DNA from 3 places in the Streptomyces sp. NPDC057271 genome. Region 3 is predicted to be linked to each of the others. Evidence: riboswitches for the same ligand, from Rfam matches in the RefSeq annotation. Region 3 holds a riboswitch; each other region holds the start of a gene.
The links. Region 3 has a riboswitch for cyclic di-AMP ahead of ACFUJR_RS17960 (transglycosylase family protein). Riboswitches for the same ligand answer to the same signal wherever they lie in the genome.
Positions count from the first base shown of each region.

Region 1: it holds a riboswitch for cyclic di-AMP, as region 3 does, so the genes downstream of both, ACFUJR_RS22405 (transglycosylase SLT domain-containing protein) here and ACFUJR_RS17960 (transglycosylase family protein) in region 3, are expected to answer to the same signal.
Region 2: it holds a riboswitch for cyclic di-AMP, as region 3 does, so the genes downstream of both, ACFUJR_RS31520 (peptidoglycan DD-metalloendopeptidase family protein) here and ACFUJR_RS17960 (transglycosylase family protein) in region 3, are expected to answer to the same signal.

Region 1 is NZ_JBHUYJ010000049.1:9,774-14,826, forward strand. Features, by position in the region: gene ACFUJR_RS22395 (SpoIIE family protein phosphatase) at 1-551, shown strand, start outside; gene ACFUJR_RS22400 (phosphocholine-specific phospholipase C) at 735-2,759, shown strand; cyclic di-AMP (ydaO/yuaA leader) riboswitch at 3,045-3,230, shown strand; gene ACFUJR_RS22405 (transglycosylase SLT domain-containing protein) at 3,235-4,101, shown strand; gene ACFUJR_RS22410 (phosphoribosyltransferase family protein) at 4,110-5,053, opposite strand, start outside.
Region 2 is NZ_JBHUYJ010000099.1:2,699-7,751, forward strand. Features, by position in the region: gene ACFUJR_RS31505 (STM4012 family radical SAM protein) at 1-315, shown strand, start outside; gene ACFUJR_RS31510 (STM4011 family radical SAM protein) at 328-1,188, shown strand; gene ACFUJR_RS31515 (SGNH/GDSL hydrolase family protein) at 1,175-1,987, opposite strand; gene ACFUJR_RS31520 (peptidoglycan DD-metalloendopeptidase family protein) at 2,145-3,113, opposite strand; cyclic di-AMP (ydaO/yuaA leader) riboswitch at 3,118-3,304, opposite strand; gene ACFUJR_RS31525 (tyrosine-protein phosphatase) at 3,666-4,478, shown strand; gene ACFUJR_RS31530 (DUF6126 family protein) at 4,494-4,649, opposite strand; gene ACFUJR_RS31535 (helix-turn-helix domain-containing protein) at 4,670-5,053, opposite strand, start outside.
Region 3 is NZ_JBHUYJ010000034.1:54,071-59,123, forward strand. Features, by position in the region: gene ACFUJR_RS17950 (cytochrome P450) at 1-433, shown strand, start outside; gene ACFUJR_RS17955 (transglycosylase family protein) at 613-1,590, shown strand; cyclic di-AMP (ydaO/yuaA leader) riboswitch at 1,805-2,024, shown strand; gene ACFUJR_RS17960 (transglycosylase family protein) at 2,028-2,723, shown strand; gene eno (phosphopyruvate hydratase) at 3,072-4,358, shown strand; gene ACFUJR_RS17970 (septum formation initiator family protein) at 4,457-4,930, shown strand; gene ACFUJR_RS17975 (DUF501 domain-containing protein) at 5,009-5,053, shown strand, end outside.

The DNA.
Region 1 (5,053 bases), on a different contig from region 3:
GGCACGACATCGAGGCCGCGGCGCTCATGGGGCAGGTGCGCGTCGCCATGACCGCGTACGCGGCGGAGGGCCACGGGTGCGACAGCGTCCTGAGGAAGGCGTCGGCGTTCCTCGCGGACCTGGACGCCGACCGCTTCGCGACCTGCGCCTATCTGCGGGTCGCGCTCGCCACGGGAGAGGTGCACGCGGCGAACGCGGGCCATCCGCCGCCGCTGGTCCGCCACGCCGACGGCACCGTCGAATGCCTGCGCCTCGCGGGCGGCCCGCCGCTGGGTCTCCCCTCCGCGTGGGGGCTCGCCTCGTATCCGTACACGACGGCCCGGCTGGCGCCGGGCGAGACCTTGCTGCTCTACTCCGACGGGCTGGTCGAGAAGCCGGGTGAGGACTTCGATCTCGGGCTCTCGCGGCTCGCCGCCGCCCTCTCCGACGGACCGCCCGACCTGGAGGAGCTGGCCGACCACCTCCTCGGCTCGCTCGCGGGCGGACCGCACGCGGAGGACGACGCGGCGCTGCTGATGCTGCGCCGGGACGGCACCGGCGCCCTCCCGTAGGCGGCCGTCCTTGCGACGTCACCCGACGCATTGGTTCCTTCTAGGACCAATCAAATCTCCACGAATCGCCGCCCTTCTCAAGTTCACCAAAGAATTACCGCACGGATGTATACCTTTAAGCGCACCTCCCTCATCCTGTCCACCGTGTGCCAAGGGGGCACGCGGTGACACGAGAGGCGGGGCATGACTCCCATCAGCCGCAGGGGATTCGTCGGAATCGGGGCAGGGCTCGTGGCGGGTGCGACGCTGCCCGCCGGCACGGCGTCGGCCGCCGCGACGGCCGCGACCGGCACCATCACCGACGTGAAGCACGTCGTGATCCTCATGCAGGAGAACCGCAGCTTCGACCACTACTTCGGCAGCCTCCGCGGCGTCCGCGGCTTCGCCGACCGGGCGGCGGGAAACATCCCGGGCGGCTGGGGAATGTTCAACCAGCCCAACTGGGGCGGCCGCCAGTACCCGTGGAAGCTGAGCGCCACCCCGCCGGCGGGCGGTGTCGACGGGGAGACCCTGGCACAGTGCAACGGGGACCTGCCGCACAGCTGGACCTCGCAGCACGCGGCGTGGAACAGAGGCCGGATGGACAACTGGGTCACGGGTGTCGGCAACACCCGGACCCTCGGCTACCTCGACCGCGGCGACATCCCGTTCCACTACGCCCTCGCCGACAACTACACGGTCTGCGACGCGTACTTCTGCTCGGCGCTCAGCGCCACGGGGCCGAACCGTACCTCCCTCTGGAGCGGCAGGATCGACGCCTCCAGCAAGGACGGCGGCGAGGAGTCCGGGCTCACCTGGGAGACGTACGCCGAGGCGCTCCAGCGAGCCGGTGTGAGCTGGAAGGTCTACCAGAACGCCCAGGACAACTACGGAGACAACGGCCTCGCCTACTTCGAGAGGTTCGCCGACGCGCGGCCCGGAGACCCGCTGTACGACCGCGGCATGGGCTCCGTGCCGAAGGTCACGGGCTCCACCCCGGACGACATCGCCGCCGCGATCCGCGCCGACGCGGTCGCCGGGACGCTTCCGCAGGTCTCCTGGGTGGTGGCGAGCGAAGCCTTCTCCGAGCACCCCTACGCCCCGCCGGGCGACGGCGCGCACTTCGTCGACCTGGTCTACCGCGCGCTGGCGGCGAACCCCGAGGTCTTCGACTCGACCGTGCTGTTCCTCAACTACGACGAGAACGACGGGTTCTTCGACCACGTGCCGCCGCCGGTCGCCCCGCCCGGAACTCCGGGCGAGTACATCGACGGCGTGCCGATCGGCCTGGGCTTCCGCGTCCCGATGCTCGTCATGTCGCCCTGGACGCGTGGCGGCTGGGTCAGCTCCGAGGTCTTCGACCACACCTCGGTCCTGCGCTTCATGGAGACCTGGACGGCCGCCCTCGGCACCCCGGCCGCCTGCCCGAACATCAGCGCCTGGCGGCGGAAGGTCACCGGCGACCTGACGGGCGTCTTCGACTTCGCCCGCCCGGTGTACGGAGTTCCCACGGGCCTCCCCTCCACCGCCGAGGTCATCGGGCAGTCCACCTGCGGCCGCCTGCCGAACCCGGTACCGCAGGACAACGCCCTGCCCGCGCAGGAGGCCGGCACCCGTCCGGCGCGCGCCGTGCCGTACCAGGTCAACGGGAACCTCGACCGGTTCGAGTTCGGTGCGGCGGGCAAGATCCTCGCCTGGTTCTCGATGACGAACCAGGGCGCGGAGGCGAGGCGGGCCGCTCACTTCACGATCCACCCGCACCAGCACCGGGACACCGCGGCCTGGCAGTACACCGTGGACCCGGGCGCGACCTCCACGGACTACTTCAACATCGGGCTCGGGTCCGGGTCGGGCAAGTACGACATCTCGATGATCGGCCCCAACCGCTTCCTGCGGCGCTTCATCGGGGACGCGTCGAAGGCGGGCAAGGCGATCGAGGTGGCGGCGCGGTTCGCGACCGAGCCGGGGACCGGGAAGACGGCGCTCTACCTCAGGATGACCAACACCTCCGCCGGCCCCGTGACCTTCACGATCCGCTCCAACGCCTACCGCACGGACGGGCCGTGGACGTACACGGTCCCGGCGAACTCCTCGCGCGAGGACTTCTTCAACGCGGTGGCGTACAGCGACGGCTGGTACGACTTCACGCTCACGGCCGACGTCGACGGCACCTGGTCGCGCCGTTACACCGGGCACATCGAGACCGGCGCCCCCAGCGTCACGGGCTGACGTAGGCCAACACTTCCCACCAAAAGGGGCACAAGGGCATTTTCATGCTCTTGCGCCCCTTTTCATAACTCGGTCGAATTTGCCCGTATGACCGTTTTGACTGCCCAGGTGACATGAATCACGCGCGAGGGAGGCAACCTCCACGGGAGACCCCCTTCCCCTTACGCCCCAAGGCAGTTCGGCGCGGTCGTGATCGCCGGCAAGGCATTTCTCAATTTCCTCTTGATTTCGCTTCCATGCCCCACCTTGTTCCGTCCGACATTCCTCGCCTACGGTCACCTCGACCCGGACGGATCGCCGAATCCTGCCACCGTCCGAAAGACCAGCCATTCACCCGTCGGCAGGAGCGGGGGACCCAGTTTTTTCGCCGGCCCGGTTTTCCGGAGCGGCTTGGGGTGAAGCCGCACGCGTGCGGCCGGGCAGCTCCAGCCCGAACCCGACAGCTCACCCCGCAGGCGCCGGAGAGGAATCCTGCATGTCCGCTCACGGTAAGCACCGGCGCCCCAGGCGACGGCCCCTCAGCCGCGGTATCGCCCTCGCGAGCACAGGTGGAGCCGCATTGGCGCTCCCCCTCGTGGCCACCGCCGCCGCGCACGCGGCGCCGAACGCCGCACCCGCGGTCGCACCCATCGAGAAGACCGTCTTCAGCAGCCCGGCGAAGATCGCGGAATCGATTCCCGCCGCCGGGAATTCCACCGCCAAGATCTATACCGTCGTCCGCGGCGACTCCCTTTCCGTGATCGCGCACGAACAGAGTGTTCGAGGCGGCTGGAAGGCCCTGTACAAGGCCAATCGCAAGGCCGTCGGTGACAATCCGTCACTTATTCATCCGGGACTGGAACTCAGGCTGAGCGGGAAGCCCGCGGCCGCGACGAAGCAGCAGAAGTCCCCGGCCCGTACGACGAGCACGGACCGCGCCGACCGCTCGCAGCAGCGCAGCGCCGCTCCCGGCGCCGCCGCGACCAAGACCGTGACCAAGGCCGCCCCGGCAAAGGCCGCGCCGGCCGCCGCCAAGAGCTACACCAACGACCTCGACGGCTGGATCCGCGAGTCGCTCGACGTCCTCCAGAAGTACGGCATCCCCGGTTCGTACGAGGGGATCCACCGCAACATCATGCGCGAGTCCTCCGGCAACCCCCAGGCCATCAACCTCTGGGACTCCAACGCCGCCAAGGGCACCCCGTCCAAGGGTCTCCTGCAGGTGATCGAGCCGACCTTCCTGGCCTACCACGTGCCCGGTACGTCCATGGACCTGTTCGACCCGGTCGCCAACATCACCGCCGCCTGCAACTACGCCGCGGACCGCTACGGCTCCATCGACAACGTCAACGGACCGTACTGACAGACGTCCTAGAAGTGGTCGGCGAACCAGCTCGAGGCGAGTCCGCCGACCTCTTCCAGCGTGCCGGGCTCCTCGAAGAGGTGCCCGGCGCCGGCGACGACGACGAGCCGGTTCTCACAGGTGAGCCGCGCCTGGGCCGCCTCGTTCAGCTCCTGTACGAGCGGGTCGCGGCCCCCCACGATCAGCAGCGTCGGAGCGCGCACCTGCGCGAGGCGCGTCCCGGCGAGGTCCGGGCGCCCGCCGCGTGAGACGACGGCGGCCACGTCGGAGAGCGGGTCGGCCGCGGCCCAGAGAGCGGCCGCGGCGCCGGTGCTGGCGCCGAAGTAGCCGATCCGCAGCCCGTCGAGGCCCGGCCGGCCCACCAGCCAGTGCGCGGCCCGGGCCAGCCGGCCGGCCAGCAGCTCCGTGTCGAACACATTGCCGCGGTCGTCCGCCTCCTCCTCGGTGAGCAGGTCGAACAGCAGCGTCCCGAGACCAGCGCGGTTCAGGCTCTCCGCGACGGCCCGGTTGCGGGGGCTGTGCCGGCTGCTGCCGCTGCCGTGGGCGAACAGCACGATCCCCGGAGCGCCGTCGGGCACCACCAGATGGCCCGCGAGCCGCACCTCCCCGGCCGGGATGCGCACCTCAGGGTCCCGGGCGTCCGCCCCGTGGCCGGAGTGGTGGCGCTCCAGACAGGCGACGACGTCCTCGTCCGGAGTCTGGGAGAAGTCCTCGTAGAACTGGCCGATCGCGTAGAAGGACGCCGGTTCGTGGACGCTGACGGTCTCGTCCGCCTCCCGGCCGATCCGCTCGGGCCAGTCGCTCGGCGCGACGGGCACCGCGAGGACGATACGCGCGGCCCCCTGGGCACGGACGACCCGGCAGGCGGCGACCGCCGTGGCGCCCGTCGCCAGTCCGTCGTCGACGACCACGGCCGTCCGGCCGTCGAGCCGGGCCGGTGGGCGGTCACCCC
Region 2 (5,053 bases), on a different contig from region 3:
ACGGAGGACTTCACACGGGCGCGGGTGGGCCGGTGGGTCGACGCGGACGAGGCGCGCCGCCGCCATCTGCTCCAGTCGCTCCTCCAGGCCCGGGGCATGGCCACGGCCGGCTACGAGGAGCGGTTCGGCACCTCGCCGTTCGCCGACTTCCCCGCCGAGCTGCGCCGGTTCGGGGCGCTCGGCTGGCTGGACGCGGCGGCCCCCGCCGGTCTGCTGCGGCTCTCTCCCGAGGGGCTCGCCCACTCGGACGCGCTCGGACCGGCGCTGTTCTCCCCTGCCGTGCGGGCGGCGATGGCCGCCTACGAGCCGAGGTAGGAGGCTATCGCCATGGACCTGACAATCCTCTACCGGGGGCCGCTCTCCTCCTGCGACTACGACTGTCCCTACTGCCCCTTCGCCAAACGGCGCGACAGCCGCGAGCAGCTCCGCGCCGACCGGGTGGCCCTGGAGCGGTTCTCGGCCTGGGCCGCCGCGCAGACCGGCGACCGGCTGAGGATCCTCTTCACCCCGTGGGGCGAGGGGCTGGTCCGGTCCTGGTACCGGCGGACGCTCGTCGAGCTGTCGCACCTCCCGCACATCGAGCGGGTGGCGATCCAGACCAATCTGAGCTGCCGTACCGAATGGCTGGCGGAGGCCGACCCCGGCACGCTCGCTCTCTGGTGCACGTACCACCCCGGTCAGACACCGTACGACCGCTTCCTCGCCAAGTGCCGCGAGCTGACCGCCCGGGGTACGCGTTTCAGCGTCGGGATCGTCGGTCTGCCCGAGCACCGGGAGCACGCCCGGCGGCTGCGGGACGATCTCCCGCCCGAGGTCTATCTCTGGGTGAACGCGGCCGAGGGGCACGCCTACACCGACGAGGAGGCCGGGGCCTGGACGGCCCTCGACCCCCTCTTCCCGTACAGCCGCCGGCCGCACCCCTCAGCCGGTCTCCCCTGCCGGACCGGTGAGTCGGTGATCTCGGTGGACGGTGACGGGACGGTACGCCGCTGCCACTTCGTCAAGGCCGAGCTGGGCAATCTGTACGACGGCTCGTACCGCGCCGCCCTGCGCCCGCGCGCCTGCCCGCTCTCCGTCTGCGACTGCCACATCGGCTACGTCCATCTGGAGACGCTGCCGTTGTACGACGTGTTCGCCGGCGGTGTCCTGGAGCGGATACCGGCCCCCGCCGTACTCAGAGGGGCATGAGGTCTCCGAGCGGCATGAGGTCCGGGCGCTTGGCCGCCACGTGGTCGCCCGAGCTCTCGCCCCGCAGCCGCCGGCCGATCCACGGCACGAGGTACTCCCTGGCCCAGTTGATGTCGTCGCGGCGCACCTCGAGCGTGCCGCGCGGCGGGAGCGGCGGCCAGGACTGGTCCGGGTCGGCCGGTACGTCCATGCCGAGGACCTGGGCGGCGCGCAGTGCGACGCGGGTGTGGCCCTCCGGCGACAGGTGCAGCCGGTCTTCGTCCCAGGCCCGCCTGTCCTGCACCGACCTGAGCGACCAGAGGTCGAGGACCGGGCAGTCGTAGCGGTCGGCGATGGACCGGACGTGGGCCGTGTACGTGGCGATCTTGCCCCGCAGATGCTTCAGGACGGGGACGTCGCGGGTGTCGAAGCCGGTCGTCACCATCACGGTGCCGACGGCGGACGTCAGGTCGGCGACGGCGCGCTCGAAGCGCTCGGCGACGTCGTCGGGGTCGGTACCGGGGCGGATGATGTCGTTTCCGCCCGCGCAGAAGGTCACCAGGTCGGGGGCGAGTTCCCTCGCCCTGGGGACCTGCTCCTCCACGATCTGGTCCAGGAGTCGGCCGCGTACGGCCAGGTTGGCGTAACGGAATGCGTCGTGCTCCGGCAGTCGGTCGGCGAGGAGCACCGCGAAGCGGTCCGCCCAGCCGACGTACTTCCCGTCGGGCCCGGGGTCTCCCACGCCCTCGGTGAAGCTGTCACCGATCGCCGCGTACGACCCGAATACGTGCGTGTCTCTTGCTCTCGAATCGTCTGCCACGGGACCACATCTTTCCCTTATGGGTGTGACCTACGCGACCGTAAGGAGGGGTTGACGCCGGGTGAGATACGCCACCGGTCAAGATTCCACCAAGCCGGAATACACGTGGGGGCCCGGCACTGGGAAGTTCCGGGCCCCCACGGATACTGACGATACGTCAGATGCTGACGCCGTGCGAGCGCAGGTAAGCCAGGGGGTCGATGTCCGAGCCGTAGCTCGGGGCGGTGCGGATCTCGAAGTGCAGGTGCGGACCGGTGGAGTTGCCGGTCGAGCCGGAGAGACCGATCTCCTGGCCGCCGGCGACGGTCTGGCCGGCGGAGACACCCAGCGAGGAGAGGTGGGCGTACTGCGAGAACGTGCCGTCGGCGTGCTGGATGACGACCTCGTTGCCGTACGAGCCGCTGTAGCCCGCGGAGTGGACGGTGCCCGCGCCGACGGCCTTGACCGAGGTGCCGGAGGCGGCGATGAAGTCGACACCGGTGTGGTAGCCGGAGGACCACATGGCGCCGGAGGCGCGGTACGGGGTGGAGACGCCGCCGCCGACGGGGGCGACCCAGCCGGAGGAGGGGGCCTGCGCGGGGGCGGACGCCGCGGCGGCGGTGCCGGCCGTGTCACGCTCGGCGGAGCGGGAGGCGCGCGTGTCGGAGGCGGACTTCTCCACCTTGGGAGCTGCCTTGGGAGCGGCCTTGGGAGCTGCCTTGGGGGCTGCCTTCGGAGCGGCCTTGGGGGCCGCCTTGCCGGTCGACTTGGCGCCGAGGGTGAGCTTCATGCCGGGAAGGATCAGCGACGGGTTCTCGCCGACGACCTGGCGGTTGTCCGCGTAGAGCTTCTTCCAGCCACCCGCGAGGTGGTGCTCGGCGGCGATCTTCGACAGGTAGTCGCCAGGGACGACGGAGTACGTCTTCGGCTTGGCGGTCTTCTCGGCGGCCGGAGCCTTGGCGGGGGTCGCGGCGACGGAGGCGACGGCCTGGTGGGACGTCACGGACGGGGCGGCCTTGTCGGCGGCGTGGGCTCCGGTCGCACCTAGCAGGGGCAGGGCGACGACGGCGCCACCCGTACCGGCGGCGACGAGTCCACGCGTGAGCGGGCTGGCCTTGGGACGGCGGTGCTTACCCTTTGCGGGCATGGCGAATTCCTCTCCGTCGCCTGCGAGGTGAGCTGTCGGGTTCGAACTGGAGATGTCCGGCCGCGTTTCACGCGGCTTCACCCCGAGCCGTCCGGAACGACCGGAACGGCGTACTACCTGGGTCCCCCGCTCCTGCCGTACGTGGGTGGGTGCGGATTCCGGGCGGTGGCAGGATTCGGCGGGTCCGACCGGATTGAGCGTGACGCTAGACGAGCGGGTCGAGGCGAACAAGCCGCCTCTTTTCGTTCGCAATCACGGGCGGGATATTCGCGCCGAATTCCGGTCACCCTCCGTGGAGGGCGGAACCTCGATTTCCTTTTCCGGTACGGGGATTGCGTAAGACGATCAGGCACGGTCCGTCACTTCTATGACGCTGCTCACGCAGCGAATCCCATCTCCCCTGCAACCAGGGCGCGTTATACCTAAGGGCCCAATTCGGACAGAACACCCATTCCCATACCCCGGGGCTAGGCGGAGGCTCGACCACCCGGGATGATTGGCACAGGGATCGATCAGCAGTCGATCCCGATCCGCCAACCTTCAGGAGCACTCGTGACGCAGCAGCTGCCGCAGGTCCCGTCGACCGAACCCGAGCTCACCGGGGTGCGCAACTTCAGGGACGTGGGCGGACTGCCGACCGTGGACGGCGGCTCGGTGCGATTCGGCCGCCTTTTCCGCAGTGGCCACCTTGCGCACGCCACCGAGGAGGACGCGGCGTTCCTCTCCACCCTCGGGCTGCACACGATCTTCGACTTCCGCAATGCGGCCGACCGCAGGATCGAGGGCCCGGACGTCGAACTGCCCGGCGTGCGGAACGTGAACATACCGCTCAACGACCCGGCCGACGGCAAGGAGTTCTGGAAGCTGGTCAGGACCGGCGAGCTGGAGCAGCTCCGCGGCATCCTCGGCGACGGCAAGGCGGCAGCACGAATGTCCGATTCGTACCGGAAGATGATCGTCGAGCGGACGGCGGAGCACAGCGGCATCCTGCACGCGCTGGCCGAGGACAGCGTCCCGGCGCTGATGCACTGCGCGGCCGGCAAGGACCGCGCCGGCCTGTCCATCGCCATCTCCCTGCTCGCCGTGGGCGTGGAGCACGAGGCGATCGAGGTCGACTACGTGAAGTCGAACGACCCGCACCGCCGCTACAAGGTGCAGCGCAGCTCCACCTCCGCGGACGCCATGTCGCCCGAGGTGATGGAGCTGCTCAGCCCGCTCTTCGACGCGCGGGTCGAGTATCTGCGGGCCGCGTTCGAGACGATGACGCAGACCTGGGGGACGGTCGAGGGCTACCTCACGCACGGTCTGAAGCTCGCCCCGGAGACGCGGGCGCGGCTGCGTGAGCGGCTCGTCGTCGAGGTGTGACCCGCCCCCCGGCCGCTACTGGTTCTGCCCTCCCAGCATGAAGAGCAGATAGAGGAAGCCGGCGAAGAGGTGTCCGGCCACCAGATAGGCGAAGAGCCGGAGCGCCAGCCCCTTGGGGAACTTGCCGGCCTCGCGCTCCTCGCCGGTGACCGGCGCGGACTTCTCGGACATATCGGCCCCTTTCGAAGGGCTCAGCGCAGATGCGGGGCTCCGTCGCCGAGGCACAGCTCGGCGGCGGGGCTCTGCATGAGCGTGTGGACGAAGAGCAGCTCGGCCCCGCCGCGGCCGACGGCGCCGATGCGGTGCGGGGTGAGCGAGCCGAAGTGGGCGCTGTCCCCGGGATCCAGGACGTGCACGGCGTCGCCGAGCGCGAGACGCACCTGCCCGTCGAGGACGTGGAGCCACTCCTCGCCGGGGTGGACGCGCACGATGTCGGCCTTGGTGGCGTACGGGACGTGGACGCGGAGCGCCTGCAGGGCGCGACCCGGCCCGCCGGCCTGGCGGTAGGTCCACCCGTCGGCCTCGACGGGCTCGGACCGCCCCGCCCGGACGATCGGATCACGCTCGGCCGGAAC
Region 3 (5,053 bases):
GCTCGCGGCGGGGGAGAGGGGACTCCTGGAGACCGGAGTCGAGGAGCTCCTGCGCTACGACGGGCCGGTGGAGCTGGCGACCTGGAGGTACGCCATGGAGCCGCTGACGATCGGCGGACAGGAGATCCCGGCGGGCGACCCGGTCCTCGTCGTGCTCGCCGCCGCCGACCGCGACCCGGCGCGCTTCGAGGAGCCGGACACGCTCGATCTGTCCCGGCGCGACAACCAGCACCTCGGCTACGGGCACGGCATCCACTACTGCATCGGCGCCCCGCTCGCCCGACTCGAAGGGCAGATCGCGCTCGCGACGCTGCTGACTCGCCTGCCGGATCTGCGACTTGCCGTGGATCCGGCCGATCTGCGGTGGCGCGGAGGGCTCATCATGCGCGGATTGCGCACGCTTCCGGTCGAGTTCTCCCCTTTGGGTTACTGACGGACCGTCAATACTGTGACTTTCGCGTGATCTCCGCTGCATCGACTTGTTACTGACGTTCGAATGCGGCTACGTTCACCGTCACCTCAGCAGTCACGCGAAAGGCCCTCCGCATGCGCTCCGGGAACGGACGACACCGCAGACCCCGCCAGGCCCCCGCCATCGTTGTCGCCGCAGGCGTGACGGGATCGGCTCTGGCGCTTCCCCTCCTCGGTGCGGGCTCGGCGTCCGCCGCCGACGCCGCCACCTGGGACCGGGTCGCCGAGTGCGAGTCGGGCGGCCTGTGGAGCGCCCACTTCGGCAACGGGCTCTACGGCGGGCTCCAGTTCACCCAGGAGAGCTGGGAGCGGCACGGCGGCCTCGACTACGCGACCAGTGCGGACCTCGCCAGCCGCGCCCAGCAGATCGTGGTGGCGGAGAAGGCGTTCGCCGCGGGTGACACGCAGTGGGCCACCTGCGCCCCGATCGCCGGGCTGACGAAGGACGGCGCGAAGCCGGACGTCGACCCGGGTCCGGCCGTGAAGCCGGCGGAGCCCACGGGTCCCCTTCCGGAGTCGAACCGGACCGCGGGCCTGCCGGCCGGCTCTGGGACGACGTCGCCGGAGGCCGGCACCTCCGAGAGCGCCACGCCGGATTACGGGACGGAGGAAGGGGGCGGCGAGTCGTCCACCGCGCCCGAGGCGTCCACCGCGCCCGAGGCGTCCGCCACGCCCGAGACGTCCACCACCCCCACCGCGCCGACCACGCCGACGACCCCGGGCACGGGGAAGCACCGCGGTGACGCGGCTCCGGAAGAATCGGTCAATCCGGGCGAGAGTGGCGAAAAGGGCCGCCATGCCCTGCCGACTGACACCCCGGCACCCGACGCGGGTGCCGAGGCGGACCCGGTGGAGCAGGGCGGTGAGGGCGACCAAGGCAACAAGGACGCTTCGGGCAGTCTGGACAACACGACCGCCCAGGACATCTCCGGCGCCATCGGTGAATACACCGTCAAGCCGGGCGACAACCTCTCCGTGATCGCCCAGCAGAACGAACTCCCGGGCGGCTGGGGCGCCCTCTATGACGCCAACCGCTCCACGGTGGGTGCCGATCCGGACCTGATCGTCCCTGGCCAGAGCCTTGACCTCGGCCTCGGTTCGACCGCGGAACAGGGGTAGTTCGGGGTTGTATGTCCGGTTCTGCGCCAGTGAGACATGGGTCTCTTTGTCTCAACTGGCGCGTCCCGTCCGCAAACTCTGCTTCCGTCACCTCTCACCTGCGTAAACACCCTTCGTCCCGTGACGGGTAGGGGTGATATGTCCGACCTGGGCCTCTTTGAACTTCCCCCGGGTCTGTGTCTACGGTCAGGACCGCTCGCCACCGCGGGCCCCGTCGACCGAAACGCCGAATCCTGCCGTCGGCCGATGGGAACAGTCGTCGCGTCAGCGCCGTAGGCAGGAGCGGGGGACCCAAGGTAAGTGCCGACCCCGGCCGTTGAGACAGACGGCCGACGGACCGGCTTGGGGTGAAGCCGCGCGCAAGGTCGCGCGGCCGGGCAACTCACATGGCCCGAACCCGACAGCTCACCTCGCAGGCGTCGGTGAGGAGAAGTCCCATGCTGTTTTCCGTCAAGGGCAAACACCGTCGTCCCTCCAGGGCCGCCCGCGCCGTCGCCCTCGCCGGTGTCGCCGGTGTCGCCGTCGCCGCCCCGCTGATGACCGCCGGGTCCGCCTCGGCCGCCACGGCCTCCGAGTGGGACACCGTCGCCCAGTGCGAGTCCGGTGGCAACTGGTCCATCAACACCGGCAACGGCTACTACGGCGGCCTGCAGTTCTCCGCCTCCACCTGGGCCGCCTACGGTGGCACCGCCTACGCCGCGACCGCCGACCAGGCCTCGAAGTCGCAGCAGATCACCATCGCCGAGAAGGTCCTCGCCGGTCAGGGCAAGGGTGCCTGGCCGAGCTGCGGCGTCGGCCTCTCCAGCGCCGCCTACACCGGTGGCGCCGCCGAGAGCACTCCGGCCAAGCCGGCCGCCCCGAAGCAGGAGCGCCAGGCCGAGCAGCCGACGACCCGCAGCGAGACCCGGACCGCCCCGAAGAAGGCCGAGTCCAAGAAGACCGTCACCACCCCGACCGGCAAGAAGGTCGAGAAGGGTGACGGCGAGTACAAGGTCGTCGCCGGCGACACGCTGAGCACCATCGCCGCCGCCCACGACGTCGAGGGCGGCTGGGCGAAGCTCTTCGAGCTCAACAAGGACGTCGTCGAGGACGCCGACCTGATCTACCCGGGCCAGCAGCTTCACCTGAAGTGAGCCCCGCGGCTCGCGTGAGTCCGGCGGCTCACGCGGGTCCGGCGGCTCACGCGGGTCCGACGACCCTCCCGCGGTGACCACCCCGGTGCGGAGCGGTTTCCCCCGTGCGCTCCGGACCGGGGTTCCGTGTTCCGGGGAGCCCGGGGCGGGGCCCGGGGCGGCCCCACGGGGTTACTGGCGAGTAGTTCTGGGGGGCTTTGGCCGTAGATGCGTGCCCTTGGGTCCTTTTTCGTCCCAGGGGGCGGGCGCCCGGCGGGCGGGAGCCCCGGAGCCGGTTAGGCTCTTGTCGCAAGGCCAAAGCGACCCTGCACCGCAAGCGTCAAATCTAGCGTCCCATCCCAGAAGGAGATGCTCGTGCCGTCCATCGACGTCGTCGTAGCCCGGGAAATCCTGGACTCCCGAGGCAACCCCACGGTCGAGGTCGAGGTCGGCCTCGACGACGGCAGCACCGGCCGTGCTGCCGTTCCGTCCGGTGCCTCCACCGGTGCGTTCGAGGCCATTGAGCTCCGTGACGGAGACAAGAACCGCTACCAGGGCAAGGGCGTCGAGAAGGCCGTCCTCGCCGTGATCGAGCAGATCGGCCCGGAGCTCGTCGGCTACGACGCCACCGAGCAGCGCCTCATCGACCAGGCCATGTTCGACCTGGACGCCACGGACAACAAGGCCTCCCTCGGCGCCAACGCCATCCTCGGCGTCTCCCTCGCCGTCGCGCACGCCGCGTCCGAGGCCTCCGACCTCCCGCTCTTCCGCTACCTCGGCGGCCCGAACGCGCACCTGCTGCCCGTTCCGATGATGAACATCCTGAACGGCGGCTCGCACGCCGACTCCAACGTGGACATCCAGGAGTTCATGATCGCGCCGATCGGCGCGGAGTCCTTCTCCGAGGCCCTGCGCTGGGGCACCGAGGTCTACCACACCCTCAAGTCCGTCCTGAAGACCAAGGGCCTGTCCACCGGCCTCGGCGACGAGGGCGGCTTCGCCCCCAACCTGGACTCCAACCGCGAGGCGCTCGACCTCATCCTGGAGGCCATCAAGCAGGCCGGCTACGTCCCGGGCAAGGACATCGCGCTGGCGCTCGACGTCGCCGCGTCCGAGTTCTACAAGGACGGCTCGTACGAGTTCGAGGGCAAGTCCCGCTCGGCCGCCGAGATGACCGACTACTACGAGGAGCTCGTCTCCGCGTACCCGCTGGTCTCCATCGAGGACCCGCTGTTCGAGGACGACTGGGCCGGCTGGAAGGTCCTCACCGACAAGCTGGGCACCAAGGTCCAGATCGTCGGTGACGACCTCTTCGTCACCAACCCGGAGCGCCTGGCCCGCGGCATCGAGGACGGCGCCGCCAACGCGCTGCTCGTCAAGGTCAACCAGATCGGTTCGCTGACCGAGACCCTGGACGCCGTCGAGATGGCCCAGCGCAACGGCTTCAAGTGCATGATGTCCCACCGCTCCGGCGAGACCGAGGACGTCACCATCGCCGACCTCGCCGTCGCCACCAACTGCGGCCAGATCAAGACCGGCGCCCCGGCCCGCTCCGAGCGCGTCGCCAAGTACAACCAGCTCCTGCGCATCGAGGAGATCCTCGACGACGCGGCCGTCTACGCCGGTCGCAGCGCCTTCCCGCGCTTCAAGGGCTGATCCCCGAGAACCCTCGGTTACGTACGTCCCCGCACCCGGTCCCGTACCGTGTGCGGGGACGCACTCGTTACGGGACGACACAGGGGAGGCGACAGGAGATGGCCGCGAAGGACCGGGACCGGTTCTCGACCGCGACCAGGATCAGGCTGCTCGGCGAGCAGACCGCCGCCCGTGTCTACCGCTCCCAGACCCGCCGTCAGGCCCGCCGCTCCCGGCTCACCGGCCGGGCGGCCTTCCTCGCCCTGGTGGTCTGCTCGCTGGTCGTCGCGCTCGCGTACCCCATGCGCCAGTACGTGTCCCAGCGAGGCGAGATCGCCGAGCAGGAGCGCCAGGCCGCCGACGCGGCCGCGCGGGTCGAGAAGCTGCGGGACGAGAAGGCCCGTCTCCAGGACCCCGCGTACGTCCGCCGGCTCGCCCGGGAGCACCTGCACTACGTGATGCCCGGCGAGACCGGCTTCACCCTGAACGACCCCGAGGCCGAGCGTGCCCGGCGCACCGAGCAGGGTGGCGCCGAGCGGCCCTGGTACTCCGACCTCTGGGACGGCGTCGACCGCGCGGACACGCGCCGCTAGCGTGCCCGGCCCGGCGGCCTCGGCCCCGCACCGACCTCCACCACCGACGACACTCCGACGAGAAGACAAGACGTAACGATGGAAACGCCCCCTCCGCAGACCGCACGCACCGAGCCGACCGAG